Regions from separate parts of the Streptomyces sp. NPDC048606 genome, predicted to be linked through region 1. Evidence: riboswitches for the same ligand, from Rfam matches in the RefSeq annotation. Region 1 holds a riboswitch; the other holds the start of a gene.
What was found. Region 1 has a riboswitch for glycine ahead of gcvT (glycine cleavage system aminomethyltransferase GcvT). Riboswitches for the same ligand answer to the same signal wherever they lie in the genome.
Positions count from the first base shown of each region.

Region 2: linked by a shared signal. The riboswitch ahead of gcvP (aminomethyl-transferring glycine dehydrogenase) and the one ahead of gcvT (glycine cleavage system aminomethyltransferase GcvT) in region 1 are both predicted to bind glycine.

Region 1 covers NZ_JBEZIB010000002.1:440,378-447,552, reverse strand. The annotation lists gene AB0D01_RS04090 (enhanced serine sensitivity protein SseB C-terminal domain-containing protein) at 551-1,288, opposite strand; gene AB0D01_RS04085 (enhanced serine sensitivity protein SseB) at 1,345-2,079, opposite strand; gene AB0D01_RS04080 (AAA family ATPase) at 2,137-2,754, opposite strand; glycine riboswitch at 2,964-3,067, shown strand; gene gcvT (glycine cleavage system aminomethyltransferase GcvT) at 3,255-4,370, shown strand; gene gcvH (glycine cleavage system protein GcvH) at 4,483-4,866, shown strand; gene glyA (serine hydroxymethyltransferase) at 4,884-6,140, shown strand; gene AB0D01_RS04060 (APC family permease) at 6,320-7,175, shown strand, end outside.
Region 2 covers NZ_JBEZIB010000068.1:9,749-16,923, reverse strand. The annotation lists gene AB0D01_RS38520 (glutamate-cysteine ligase family protein) at 1-1,268, opposite strand, end outside; gene AB0D01_RS38515 (hypothetical protein) at 1,762-2,382, shown strand; gene AB0D01_RS38510 (DUF5999 family protein) at 2,653-2,841, shown strand; gene gcvP (aminomethyl-transferring glycine dehydrogenase) at 2,975-5,860, opposite strand; glycine riboswitch at 6,057-6,155, opposite strand; gene AB0D01_RS38500 (PRC-barrel domain-containing protein) at 6,280-6,639, shown strand; gene AB0D01_RS38495 (DNA polymerase IV) at 6,617-7,175, opposite strand, start outside.

The DNA of each region.
Region 1 (7,175 bases):
GTGGTGCGTGCGGTGCGTTGCGGTACGGAAGCGGTGCGGTGCGAAGGAGCGTGCGCCGTGCCGGGCGGCGGCGCCCGCGGTGGTGCCGGGCGGCGCAGCTGACGTGCGGGAAGTGCTGTGTGAAACGACAAGCGAAGTCCACGTGCCGAACCGGGTCCTGGAGGACTGACCGGCTCTTGGGTGGGGAGTCTTCATCGGTCGCTCGACCAGCCGCCAGACCCGCAGATGAATGGATGCGCAACCGTGATCTGACGATCTGATTCCCGTTATCCGGACTCCGCTCACGGCTCAGCGGAGCAAGACCGTCCGTTCGGTACGCAAACGGACATGCCGCCCAACTCGCAGGATCAGTGCGCCTATTGGGCAGACGGGTACGGCGAAATCCGGACAACGCGAAGGCCGCCGGGAACGATGGTTCCCGGCGGCCCGTTGTCCGCTCGACGCGTTCGTCTCATGCTCCGGGCACACCCGGGCAAAGCCTGTAGGGGGCTCGGTGAAACTCCTCCGGCGACCCTCCGGCGGGCTTCGAGCACGCCTGTGGGGAGCGCGGCTAGTAGGCCGCCTGGCCCTCCCGGTCGTAGAACGGCCGCGTCTGCGACCGCAGCCACATCGCCACGGGGTCGTGCTCGTCGGCCAGCGCGACCGTGCACACCGGGACCCCCTCGGGCACGGCGCCGACCGACTGGCGCATCATCTCCCGGACGGATTCCAGCGCCGGCGGGGAGGCGTCGTAGAGGTCGAGGCCCACCGCGAGGTACGCCGACCCGATCGCGGGTTGCACCCAGGCGCGGCGCAGCGACCTGACGGCCGGCGTGCGGTGCGCGTGCTGGGTCAGCAGTCCGTAGAACTGCGGGAGTTCCAGGGCGGGCTCGGACAGCCGCAGCGGCCCGGCCGGCATCCGGTCCAGGCCGGTGGCGACGCGGCGCAGGTCGGCCCAGGGCACGCCGAGGCCGCCGCCGCGGTCGTGCGGGTTGATCCACAGCCCCCACCGGTCCGGGTAGAGGGCGCGGGCGATGTCCCGGCCGGTGACCACCTCGTAGCCCCTGTTCCAGCCACCGGCGGCCAGCTCCTGCGGGGAGGTCACGCAGGGCGCGTACCCCAGGCCCTCGACCTCCATGCCGCCGTACTGGGCGTCCGGTGAGCCCGGTTGCCCCTGCCACAGCAGCATCCACAGCCGGCCCTCGGCGAGGGCGTGCAGGAATGACTCGTAGCTGTCATAGCGCCCGGGTGTCACCTGGCGCAGCATGTGCTCGACCTGCCCGGCCGCGGCCGTGCCTGACGCACTCACCCGGTACCCCTCTTCGTCCGCCCGTCGTCCACGCGTACCAACCAGCTTAAGCGGCGCTACGGGAGGTAGAAGGGGCGTACGCGCTCACGAATCCAGTCCGTGACCGGGTCCTCGGCGGCGTCGAGGAGGATCAACTGCACCGGCCAGGGCGCCGGTACGCGGGCCAGGGCCCGGCCGAGGGCCTCCAGCGGGGCGTTTCGGAACTCGGGATCCCATCCCACCAGTCGGACACCGATGTACAGCTCGGGCGCCCCGGCCTCGACGCTGGCCAGGCAGCGGTGCGCGGCGGCGACCACCCCGGTGGCGCGGAACTCCTCGGAGGCGGCGGCGAGGAAGTCGACCGGGTCGTCCTGCCAGTCGGGCTCGTAGAGCCGTACGCGCCCTCCGGTGGCCGGTCCGTCGAGGGGGGTCCGGCCGGTGCGACACAGGGCGGCGACGGCGGCGGGCGGCAGCGGCACGCCGACGGCGCCCTCGGGGTTGAGGGCGATGCCGAGCTGCGGGGGCAGCCCGCGGGCGAATTCGACGGCGGGGGCGACGGCGAAGTCCATGGCGGCGCCGGCGCCGACCCGGAACTGGGCCTCGGAGCTGTAGACGGGGACGTACGCCTCGCCGTCGATCAGCATCGTGGGCAGGGTGAGGCCGTCGCTGTCGGGCCCGCCGCCCTCGGGCAGCGGAACCCAGACGTGGCCGCGGCCCAGCGCCTCCAGGATCCGCTCGCCGGCGTCCGCCTGCCCGAGCGCCGCCCCGAGCACCCGCTCCACCTCGTTCGCCGGCCAGCCGCTGCCCTGCATGTGCCGTTGCCTCCGTAGGTTCGGCGATGTGTCGTGCCGAGGCTACCGGCCCCGCCCTCAGCCCTCGAACGAGATGCGGGTCACCGCGGCGGCCGAGCGGCGGTCGAGCAGGACGGCCGAGGCGCAGCCCGCCGGCGGCCGGCCGGCCTCGGCCTCGCGCAGCAGCCGGCGCACGGCGCCGCGGTGGCGGGCGAAGGCGTACGCGGAGACGCGCCGGCCGCGGGCCTCCTGCCCGGAGAGGGCCTCCTCGGCGGTGGTGTCCAGCAGCAGCAGGTGCAGGGCGCGGCCGCGGCGGCGGGCGACGGCGGCCAGGGTCGCGCGCACCCAGCTCTGGGTGCCGCAGTCGTGGACCACCACAGAGTCGCCGGAGCTCAGCCGGCGCCACAGTCCCCAGTAGTGGGCGACGCGGACGGCGGGCCGGTAGACGGCGTAGGGCAGGGCGCCCGGCATGCGGCGCTCCCAGCGCTCGCGGACGTCCTGGGAGTCGATGCCCCCGCCCTCGGCGGCGCGCTTGATCAGGGTGCTCTTGCCGCCCCCCGGCAGGCCCGAGACCACGACGATGTCACCGGCGGCGAAGCCGAGCCGGTGGGGGCCGCGGGCCGGTGCGCCCCGCAGGTCCCGTACGCGGCCCGCCACGCGGGCCGGTACGCCCCGCTGGGTGGGGACCGCGTCCACGGTCCCCGACGGTGTCACCACTTCGAATCTCCGCACAGTGCTCTCCCCCCGAAATCGGGCCGTGAAGGCCCCATGCCCACTGAGTGTAAAGAGACGGTAATCCGGCGGGCCCGGTTCCGCTCGTACGTTCTTGCGGGCCCCACCGCCCACTCCCGCGCGACCCGTGCAATGATGTGCGCCATCTGGACACCAACTGCATACCGGCCGCTTGAATCCGCGCGGGAGAGTCCCGGCAGGCCGCGAGGCCGTGCCCGGGCGCCGAAGGAGCAAGTACCTCCCTTGAATCTCTCAGGCCCCGTACCGCGTGGATGAGGCAGATCTGAAAAGCGAGCCGCGACACGCCCGTCCCCCGACGGGCGACGGCGCGCGCTCCACCCAAGGTGCAAGTCGAGGGCGCGCCGCGTACCCGCGGTAACTCTCGGCGAACCTCTCAGGTTCCGATGACAGATGGGGAGGATCGTCCTCGTCATGTCATGCCCTGGGACCCGGGAGCCACACCCATGAGCACTGCCCCCCGCCTGACCGCGCTCGACGCGCTGCACCGTTCGCTCGGTGCGACCATGACCGACTTCGCGGGCTGGGACATGCCGCTGCGCTACGCCAGTGAGCGCGAGGAGCACACCGCGGTACGCACCAAGGCCGGCCTCTTCGACCTCTCCCACATGGGCGAGATCACCCTGACCGGCCCGGAGGCCGTCAAGGCCCTGGACCACGCGCTGGTCGGCAACATCTCGACCGTCGGCGTCGGCCGCGCCCGCTACACGCACATCTGCGTGGAGGACGGCGGCATCCTGGACGACCTGATCGTCTACCGCCTGGGCGAGACGGAGTACATGGTCGTCGCCAACGCCTCGAACGCCCAGGTCGTGCTGGACGCGCTGACCGAGCGCGCGGCGGGCTTCGACGTCGAGGTCCGCGACGACCGCGACGCGTACGCGCTGATCGCCGTCCAGGGCCCCGAGTCCCCCGGCATCCTGGCGTCCCTGACCGACGCCGACCTGGACGGTCTCAAGTACTACGCCGGTCTGCCGGGCACCGTCGCGGGCGTGCCCGCGCTGATCGCCCGCACCGGCTACACGGGCGAGGACGGCTTCGAGCTGTTCGTGGCCCCCGAGCACGCGGTCGAGCTGTGGCAGGCCCTGACGAAGGCCGGCGAGGGCGTGGGCCTGGTCCCGTGCGGGCTGTCCTGCCGCGACACGCTGCGCCTGGAGGCGGGCATGCCGCTGTACGGGCACGAGCTGACCACCTCGCTGACCCCGTTCGACGCGGGTCTGGGCCGGGTCGTGAAGTTCGAGAAGGAGGGCGACTTCGTCGGTCGCGCCGCCCTGGAGGCCGCCGCCGAGCGCGCCGCCACGAACCCGCCGCGCAAGCTGGTCGGCCTGATCGCCGAAGGCCGTCGCGTCCCGCGCGCCGGCTTCCCGGTCGTCGCCGACGGCAAGGTCATCGGCGAGGTCACCTCCGGCGCCCCGTCCCCGACGCTGGGCAAGCCGATCGCCATGGCGTACGTCGACGCGGCGCACGCCGCGCCCGGCACCTCCGGCGTCGGCGTCGACATTCGCGGTACGCATGAGCCGTACGAGGTCGTGGCCCTGCCGTTCTACAAGCGGCAGAAGTAGCCCGCGGGGTCCGTGTCGTACGGCGCAGGCCGTGCGGCGGGGCTCCCGTACGCGTCTCACCACCCGAGACCACTGTTCGTATCCACTCCCCCGCATCCAGGAGAATCAGGTCATGAGCAACCCCCAGCAGCTGCGTTACACCAAGGAGCACGAGTGGCTGTCGGACGCCGTGGACGGCGTCGCGACGGTCGGCATCACGGAGTTCGCGGCCAACGCGCTCGGTGACGTCGTCTACGCCCAGCTCCCCGAGGTCGGCGAGAGCGTCACCGAGGGCGAGACCTGTGGCGAGCTGGAGTCGACCAAGTCGGTCAGCGACCTGTACTCCCCCGTCTCCGGCGAGGTCGTCGAGGCCAACCAGGACGTCGTGGACGACCCGGCGCTGGTCAACACGGCTCCGTTCGAGGGTGGCTGGCTGTTCAAGGTGCGTCTGTCGGAGGAGCCGAAGGACGTCCTGACGGCCGACGAGTACGCCGCGCTCACCCACTCCGACAACTGAGACCCCAGGGGAACTTGATGTCCGTCCTGAACACCCCCCTCCACGAGCTCGACCCGGACGTCGCCGCCGCCGTCGACGCCGAGCTCGTGCGCCAGCAGTCGACCCTGGAAATGATCGCGTCGGAGAACTTCGCTCCCGTCGCCGTCATGGAGGCCCAGGGCTCGGTCCTGACCAACAAGTACGCCGAGGGCTACCCGGGCCGCCGCTACTACGGCGGTTGCGAGCACGTCGACGTGGTCGAGCAGATCGCGATCGACCGCATCAAGGCGCTGTTCGGCGCCGAGGCCGCGAACGTCCAGCCGCACTCCGGTGCGCAGGCCAACGCCGCCGCGATGTTCGCGCTGCTCAAGCCGGGCGACACGATCATGGGCCTGAACCTGGCCCACGGCGGTCACCTGACCCACGGCATGAAGATCAACTTCTCCGGCAAGCTCTACAACGTGGTCCCGTACCACGTGGACGAGACCGGCCAGGTCGACATGGCCGAGGTCGAGCGCCTCGCCAAGGAGTCCAAGCCGCAGCTGATCGTCGCGGGCTGGTCCGCCTACCCGCGTCAGCTGGACTTCGCCGCCTTCCGCCGCATCGCGGACGAGGTCGGCGCGTACCTGATGGTCGACATGGCGCACTTCGCGGGCCTGGTCGCCGCCGGTCTGCACCCGAACCCGGTGCCGCACGCCCACGTCGTCACCACCACCACTCACAAGACCCTCGGCGGTCCGCGCGGCGGCGTCATCCTGTCGACGCAGGAGCTGGCCAAGAAGATCAACTCCGCGGTCTTCCCGGGTCAGCAGGGCGGCCCGCTGGAGCACGTCATCGCGGCCAAGGCGGTCTCCTTCAAGGTGGCGGCCTCGCCCGAGTTCAAGGAGCGCCAGGAGCGCACCCTGGAGGGCGCGAAGATCATCGCCGAGCGTCTGGTGCAGCCGGACGTCACCGAGGTCGGCGTCTCCGTCCTGTCCGGCGGCACCGACGTGCACCTGGTCCTCGTCGACCTGCGCAACTCGGAGCTGGACGGCCAGCAGGCCGAGGACCGCCTCCACGAGGTCGGCATCACGGTCAACCGCAACGCCATCCCGAACGACCCGCGGCCGCCGATGGTCACCTCGGGTCTGCGGATCGGCACGCCGGCCCTGGCCACGCGCGGTTTCGGCGCCGAGGACTTCACCGAGGTCGCCGAGATCATCGCCCAGGCCCTGAAGCCCTCGTACGACAGCGAGGACCTCAAGGCCCGCGTCTCCGCGCTCGCCGCGAAGCACCCGCTGTACCCGTCGCTCTAGTCGCGGGCTCGGGAAGGGCCCGACCCCGCCGTGCGCCGGCGCCTGTCGCCGTGCACGGGGTCGGGCCCTTTTCATGACCAAAGCCCCAGGCGGATGCGGCCCATTGCCACTGATTCGTCCAAAAAAAGGCAAATAGGCTTCGAATAAAAGGCATCCTCTGGCAGGACGGACACGGACCCATGGACATGAGCGCGGCGAACAGGAAGGGACTCAGTCTCTTCGCGCTGATCATGATCGGCATCGGCTCGATCTTCGGATCCGGCTGGCTCTTCGGGGCCGGTACGGCCGCCCAGGTCGCGGGTCCGGCCGCACTGGTCGCCTGGGTCATCGGCGCGGTGTTCATCGGCATGATCGCCATGTCCTACGCCGAGGTGGGCGCGGCCTACCCGATCCCCGGCGGCATGGCCCGCTACGGCGCCATCTCGCACGGTCCCGTGCTCGGCTTCGTCACGGGCTGGGCGGTGTGGATCGCGGTCGCCTCGCTCATCCCGATCGAGTCGATCGCGGCCACCCAGTACATGTCCTCCTGGAGCTTCGGCTGGGCGAAGGACCTGGTGGACGCGGGGTCGCACCAGCTGACCCCCTTCGGCATGGGCGTGGCGCTCGTGCTGACCGTGCTGCTGTGGCTGTCCTGCTACTGGTCCGTCCAGCTCCTCGCGAAGATCAACGCGGGCCTGACCCTGGTGAAGTTCGCCATTCCGGTCCTGGCCGTGGTCGCGCTGGTCGCCTCCGGCTTCCACACGGAGAACTTCCAGGCCCACGGGGGCTTCGCCCCGAACGGCTGGACCGCCGTGCTGACCGCCGTCACCACCTCCGGCGTGGTCTTCGCCTTCAACGGCTTCCAGGCCGTGGTCAACCTCGGCGGCGCGGCCAAGAACCCGGGCCGGGCCATCCCGATCGCCCTGGTGGGCGCCCTGTCCCTGGGGCTGGTCATCTACCTCGCCCTCCAGGCGGCCTTCCTGGGCTCCGTACCGCCCGAGCACCTGGCGCAGGCCGGCGGCTGGTCGGGCGTGAACTTCAACTCCCCGTTCGCCG
Region 2 (7,175 bases), on a different contig from region 1:
GCCGCGGCCATCGGCAGCAGTTCGTCGAGGACGAGCCGCACCGCCGGTACGCTGACCAGCCCCCCGGCCCGGCCCCGACGCGGCCAGTGCAGCCGCGCGTCGATCCCGTACCGGCAGGCCGCGTCGAAGTTGGCCTCGGCCTCCGCGAACCGCATCCGCGTCCACACCGGGCGCTGTTCGTCGGCGAGGGTGCGGACGAGTCCGTAGTAGAAGGCGGCGTTGGCGACGACGTCGGCGACGGTCGGCCCGGCCGGCAGCACCCGGTTCTCCACCCGCAGGTGCGGGACCCCGTCGGCCACCCCGTAGACGGGCCGGTTCCAGCGGTAGACCGTGCCGTTGTGGAGCACCAGCTCCTGCAGGCTCGGCACCCCGCCCTCGGCCAGCACCCGCAGCGGCTCCTCCTCGTCGCAGATCGGCAGCAGGGAGGGGAACCAGCGCACGTTCTCGGCGAACAGCTCGTACGCGGAGTCCACCCACCGCTCCCCGAACCAGGTCCGAGGCCTGACCCCCTGCGCCCGCAGTTCGGGCGGGCGGGTGTCGGTGGCCTGGGTGAACAACGGCGGACGCGACTCCCGCCACAGCTCCCGCCCGAACAGGAACGGCGAGTTGGCCCCCACCGCTATCTGTACGGCCGTCACCGCCTGCGCCGCGTTCCACACGTCGGCGAACCGCGCGGGCGTGACCTGGAGGTGGAGCTGTACGGAGGTGCAGGCGGCCTCCGGCACGATGGATCCGGTGCTCCAGGTGAGCCGCTCGACCCCGTCGATGTCGAGCGTGAAGTCCTCCCCGCGCATCATCAGGATCTGCTCGTTCAGCAGGGAGTAGCGGTCCACCGCCGACAGGTTGGCCGGGGCCAGGTCCGCGCGGGAGATCGTCGGCAGGATCCCGATCATGACGACGCCCGCGTCGATCTGCGCCGCCTGCCGGTGCGCGTAGTGCAGTCCCGCGCTCAGTTCTTCGGCGAGCTGGTCGAACACCCGGCCGCCGAGCCGGTGCGGAAGGACGTTGACCTCCAGGTTGAACATCCCCAGTTCCGTCTGGAAATCAGGACTCGCTATTCGCTCCAGCACCTCCGCATTCACCATCCGCGGCAAACCGTCGGAACCGGCGAGATTCAACTCGATCTCCAGCCCCATCATGTTCTTGGGGCGATCGAACCTCTTCTCGGCCAGAAGCCGCTCCAGTCCCTCCAGGCACTCGTGAAGCTTCCTCCGATACCGTTGCCGATCGGACAGGTCGAATCCGCCTGCCACGACCTTCTCCCCCATCGAAGCGTCCCTCCTCGAGTGGCCCGGCCGTTGCCCCCGGGCGCGCGTTACGGTCGATGATGCCCAGGCGTCGTGATCCATAACGCCGGGGCGACCGGTCCGCCGGAGAGCGCGCGCCGGTATGGCCGGATGGGCGCTTCGGCACATTCACCTGGCAAGTCGCCATCGGAAAATGCGACGTCGACTTTGCCGATTCCGGATAACCGACACTTTCCGGCCGAGCACCCTTCCGGTAACCTCCGAGGTCAGCGCGTCAGGTTCGCGCGCATTGGGCATGAATAGCACGACAGTGGGACCGGAAGAGGACTTGCCGGCAATGGCGGGGACAGGTAGCCGAAACACTGCGTGAACACATGTCGTATAAACTCCGCAAACGAGGCAGAGAGTTGGCGCGCGGCCATTGTCCCAATGCCCACCTCTGACCCCAGAATGCGACAGCGCCGTCCGCACCTTCCCCTGCACCACAGGTCTCCCAAGTGAGAGGCGACCCACCATGCCGCTGCATGTCCCCCCGGCCCCCGCGCCCGCCCTGCGCAGCGTCCTCGCGGCACTCGGTTCTCCCACCGCCGTCCACGAGGCGCACACCCCGACCCTGCGCGCGGTCCAGGGTCCGACCACCGCCGAACTCCCCCTGCCGGTCCACGTCCTCGACCGGCTGGGGATGTCGGGCGCGGCGGGAGACGGCAGGCCTCCCCGCACGCGGCTCACCGCGTGGCGCTTCCTGATCCGCAGCGGCGACCGCTTCGTGGCGGCGGCCGACACCCGCCTGACCGCGGACGGCTGGACCTTCTCCCACTTCTTCGAGGGCCCCTACGTCGCGGCCACCGAACGGGCCCTGCGCCAGGCCGAGTCGCTCGGCAAGAGCTACCAGCCGCGCCTGCTCTCCGTACCCGAGCTGTACATGCTGACCCTGTGGCTGCACGGGGCGGTCGGCGCCGACGCCGCCGCCGGCCTGCCCGCCGCCACCGACCTGCTGGTGCCGCTCGCCCCCGCCCCGCCCGGCATCGCCCCGTACCGCCCGCACACGGTGTCCGAGCTGCTCCCCGTAATGACCCATCGGCTGACCCCGCCGGCCCCTCCCGTCCCTCCGACCCTGGCCGCCCCGGCCGCCTGAGGCCACCCACCCGTCCGGCCCATCCGGCCTAGTCCGCTCGGGTCATCCGCGAACCACCCAAAATGACAGGGGAGTTGGCCTGAACCGCCCGCACGGGTGATGCGTCCTCAATCCATGAGGACAGCTGCCGGGAAATACCTGCGAAGCAGCCGTCGTGGGGGAAGACTGAGGACATCCTCCCCGCAGGCGCGGGGACGACCCAGGGGGACGGCCATGAATCACGCATCGAGCCGTAGCGAACAGACCACACCGCAGCGAAAGAACGCATCCATGTGCCAGCACCAGCCTGCCTGCCCGTCATCAGAGTCCGCCGACCGGGAGGCCGCGCGCCCGGTGGCCAACCACCCGGAACAGGGCTGGAGCCTGCTGTGCAACGGCGTCCTGCTCTTCGAGGACACCGGTGAACTCCTGCCGGACGGCCAGATCATCGCCCCGCACCGCCCGCTCGCGGCGGCGTAGCGGCCGACGGGCACGCACGGGCGGACGTACGCACGCACGGACGCACGAGAAGGGGCCGGTCCCGGAGCGCGAAGCTCCGGGACCGGCCCCTTCGACGTGTCCCCACGTCACGGCGGCGTACCGCCGGGCGGGATCAGTTGTCGTACTCGTCCAGCGGCGGGCAGGAGCACACCAGGTTGCGGTCGCCGAAGGCGCCGTCGATCCGGCGCACCGGCGGCCAGTACTTCTCGGACGGGTTCACGCCGCCCGGGAAGACCGCGTCCTCACGGCTGTACGGGTGGTTCCACTCGCCGCCCAGGGCCGCGGCCGTGTGCGGCGCGTTGGCCAGCGGGTTGTCCTCCAGCGGCCACTCGCCGCCCGCGACCCGCTCGATCTCGTGACGGATGGCGATCATCGCGTCGCAGAAGCGGTCGATCTCGGCGAGGTCCTCGGACTCCGTCGGCTCGATCATCAGCGTGCCGGCGACCGGGAAGGACATGGTCGGCGCGTGGAAGCCGTAGTCGATCAGGCGCTTGGCGATGTCGTCGACGCTGACGCCCGTCGCCTTCGACAGCGGACGCAGGTCGATGATGCACTCGTGGGCGACCAGGTTGCCCGGGCCGGTGTAGAGCACCGGGTAGTGCGGCTCCAGGCGCTTGGCGATGTAGTTCGCGCCGAGCACGGCCACCTGGGTGGCGCGCTTGAGGCCCTCGCCACCCATCAGGCGGACGTACGACCAGGAGATCGGCAGAATGCCCGCCGAACCCCACGGGGCGGCGGAGATCGGACCGACGCCGGTCTCCGGGCCCGCGGTCGGCTGGAGCGGGTGGTTGGGCAGGTACGGGGCCAGGTGCGCCCTGACACCGACCGGGCCGACGCCCGGGCCGCCGCCGCCGTGCGGGATGCAGAAGGTCTTGTGCAGGTTCAGGTGCGAGACGTCGCCGCCGAAGTGACCCGGCTTGGCGAGGCCGACCAGGGCGTTCAGGTTGGCGCCGTCGACGTAGACCTGACCGCCGGCCTCGTGCACCTGCGCGCAGATGTCGGCGACGTGCTCCTCGAACACGCCGTGCGTCGACGGGTAGGTGATCATCAGCACGGCGAGCTCGTCACGGTACTGCTCGATCTTGGCCCGCAGGTCCGCGGCGTCGACCTCGCCGTCGTCGGCGGTCTTGACGACGACGACCTTCATGCCGGCCATCACGGCGCTCGCCGCGTTCGTGCCGTGCGCCGAGGACGGGATGAGGCAGATGGTGCGCTGCTCGTCGCCGTTGGCCCGGTGGTAGGCGCGGACGGCCAGCAGACCGGCCAGCTCGCCCTGGGAGCCGGCGTTCGGCTGGATGGAGACCTTGTCGTAGCCGGTGACCTCGCAGAGACGTTCCTCCAGCTCGGTGATGAGCGTGAGGTACCCCTCGGCCTGCTCGACCGGGGCGAACGGGTGCAGCTGACCGAACTCGGGCCAGGTGACCGGCTCCATCTCGGTGGTCGCGTTGAGCTTCATGGTGCAGGAGCCCAGCGGGATCATGCCGCGGTCCAGCGCGTAGTCCTTGTCCGAGAGGCGGCGCAGGTAGCGCAGCATCGCGGTCTCGCTGCGGTGCTGGTGGAAGACCGGGTGGGTCAGGTACTCGTCCGAACGCAGCAGGCCCTCGGGCAGGGCGTCGGCGGCGGAGGCGTCCAGCGCCTCGATGTCGGCGGTGACGCCGAAGGCGGCCCAGACGGCCTCGACGTCCGCGCGCAGCGTGGTCTCGTCGCAGGAGACGGAGACGTGGTCGGCGTCGACGCGGAAGAGGTTGACGCCGCCCTCGCGGGCCGCGGCGACGACCTCGGCGGCCTTGCCGGGCACCCGGGCGGTGACCGTGTCGAAGAAGGAGCCGTGCGTGACCTCGACCCCGCCGGCCGTCAGGCCCGCGGCCAGGATCGCGGCGTAGCGGTGGGTGCGGCGGGCGATCGTGCGCAGGCCCTCGGGGCCGTGGTAGACGGCGTACATGCCGGCCATCACCGCGAGGAGCACCTGGGCGGTACAGATGTTGCTGGTGGCCTTCTCCCGGCGGATGTGCTGCTCGCGGGTCTGGAGCGCCAGGCGGTAGGCCTTGTTGCCGTCCGCGTCCACGGAGACGCCGACGAGGCGACCGGGCAGGGAGCGGGCGTGCTTGTCCTGGACGGCCATGTAGCCGGCGTGCGGTCCGCCGAAGCCCATCGGGACGCCGAAGCGCTGGGTGGTGCCGACGGCGATGTCCGCGCCGAGGGAGCCCGGGGAGGCCAGCAGGGTCAGGGCGAGCAGGTCGGCGGAGACGGCGACGATCGCGCCGAGCCCGTGCGCCTGGTCGATGACCGTCTTGATCTCGCGCACCGCGCCGGAGGCACCGGGGTACTGGACCAGGACGCCGTAGACGCCGCGCTCGGCGATCTCGGCCGGGATGCCGTCGGACAGGTCCGCGACGACGACCTCGATGCCGATGGGCTCGGCGCGGGTCTCGATGACGGCGATGGTCTGCGGCAGGGCGTCGGCGTCGACGAGGAAGACGTTGCCCTTGGACTTGCCGACGCGGCGGGCCAGGGTCATGGCCTCGGCGGCGGCGGTGCCCTCGTCGAGCAGGGAGGCACCGGAGGTCGGCAGACCGGTCAGGTCGGCGACGACGGTCTGGAAGTTCAGCAGCGCTTCGAGGCGGCCCTGCGAGATCTCGGGCTGGTAGGGCGTGTACGCCGTGTACCAGGCCGGGTTCTCCATGACGTTGCGCAGGATGACCGGCGGGGTGAAGGTCCCGTAGTAGCCGAGGCCGATCATGGAGGTGAGGACCTGGTTGCGGTCGGCGAGCGAGCGCAGCTCGGCGAGCACCTCGGCCTCGGTCCGCGCCTCGGGCAGGTTCAGCGCCTCGGCGGTCTTGATGACATCCGGCACCGCGGCGGCGGTGAGTTCGTCCAGGGAGCCGTAGCCCACCTGGGCGAGCATCTTCGCCTGCGCCTCGGCATCCGGGCCGATGTGGCGCTGCTCGAAGGGGATGCCCTGCTCCAGCTGAGCGAGCGGAATGCGGTTGGCGGTCATGACGGAGGCCTCCTGGTCGTATGACCTGCGAGGGGCACCACGGCGCGGGCACCCGGACGGCCTCCCCCTCTGTCATCTCAACCTGAGAGCTTCACCGGGCCCCACGGGGGTCTCCCGTGCGATCCGGCTTTCACCGTCGGTGAGGCGCGGAACCGGTACTGCGTGCCCGGTACCGCCCCTGCTTTCCAGAGTGGCCTCGTCGCGTGCGGTACGTATGCCTGAGAGATTCCGGGGAGGATTTGCTCCTTCGGCGCCTCCGTCGAGCTCACTCGGAGGACTCTCCCGCACAGGGTCAACAGCCGTCACCCAGCCTACCAGCGGGGATCCGGGGCCTCCCTCGAGTGGCCCCCCATCCCGATATGCCCTTCTGTAGTCATTACGGATGAGTTGTGAACCGCGTGCGACCAGACGGAGGGACCGTGCAGACCGACATCGATCCGCGCAGCCTGATCGGCCGCAAGGCATTCGACCGCAACGGCGCCAAGATCGGCACCGTGGACGAGGTCTACCTCGACGACGCCACGGGAGTGCCGGAATGGGCCGCCGTCCGGACCGGCCTCTTCGGCCGGGACGCCTTCGTCCCCCTGGAACCCAGCGAGGTCGTGGACGACGCCCTGCGCGTGCCCTTCGACCGTTCCCTGATCAGGGACGCCCCCGATTTCGGGGTGGGTCGCCACCTCTCCCCCGAGCAGGAACTCCAGCTCTACCACCACTACGGCCTGGACGTGACCCTCCCCGAGGACGTCCGCGGCCCCCTCACCCCTCCGGAGAAGCCGTAGAGAGGTCCGAGGACGCCTCCCCCACCAGGGGCAGCGGATCGGAGGTCTCCAGTTCCGGGTCGTCCACCCGGAAGGTACGGACCCGCCCGGGCGCCGATCCCGGCCGCTCGAACCGTACGGTGACCCGCCCGACGCCGCTGCCCTGCACCCATCCGGCCCCGTACACCGCGTGCCGTACGTCGCTCCCCGCCGGCCAGTGCCGTGCGGCGGCCCGCTCCGGCTCCCCGGACGGCTCCTCGGGCGCCGCGGCCCCCTCCTGCCCGGCCGCCTCCTGGGGCGCGCCCGTCGTCCCGTCCGCCGCCTCCCCCTCGGTGCGGGCCTGGGCGAAGAGGTCCTCCTGGGTGTAGTCGGCGAGCCCGGTCACGCCGACCCCCAGCAGCCGTACGCCGCCCGTGGTGTCGACGCCCTCCAGCAGTCGCGCCGCCGCCTCCCGGACGACCGCCGGGTCGTCGGTCGGCCCGCGCAGGGTCTCGGAGCGGGTCAGGGTGGAGAAGTCGTAGCGGCGCACCTTCAGGACGATCGTCCGTCCCGAGTGC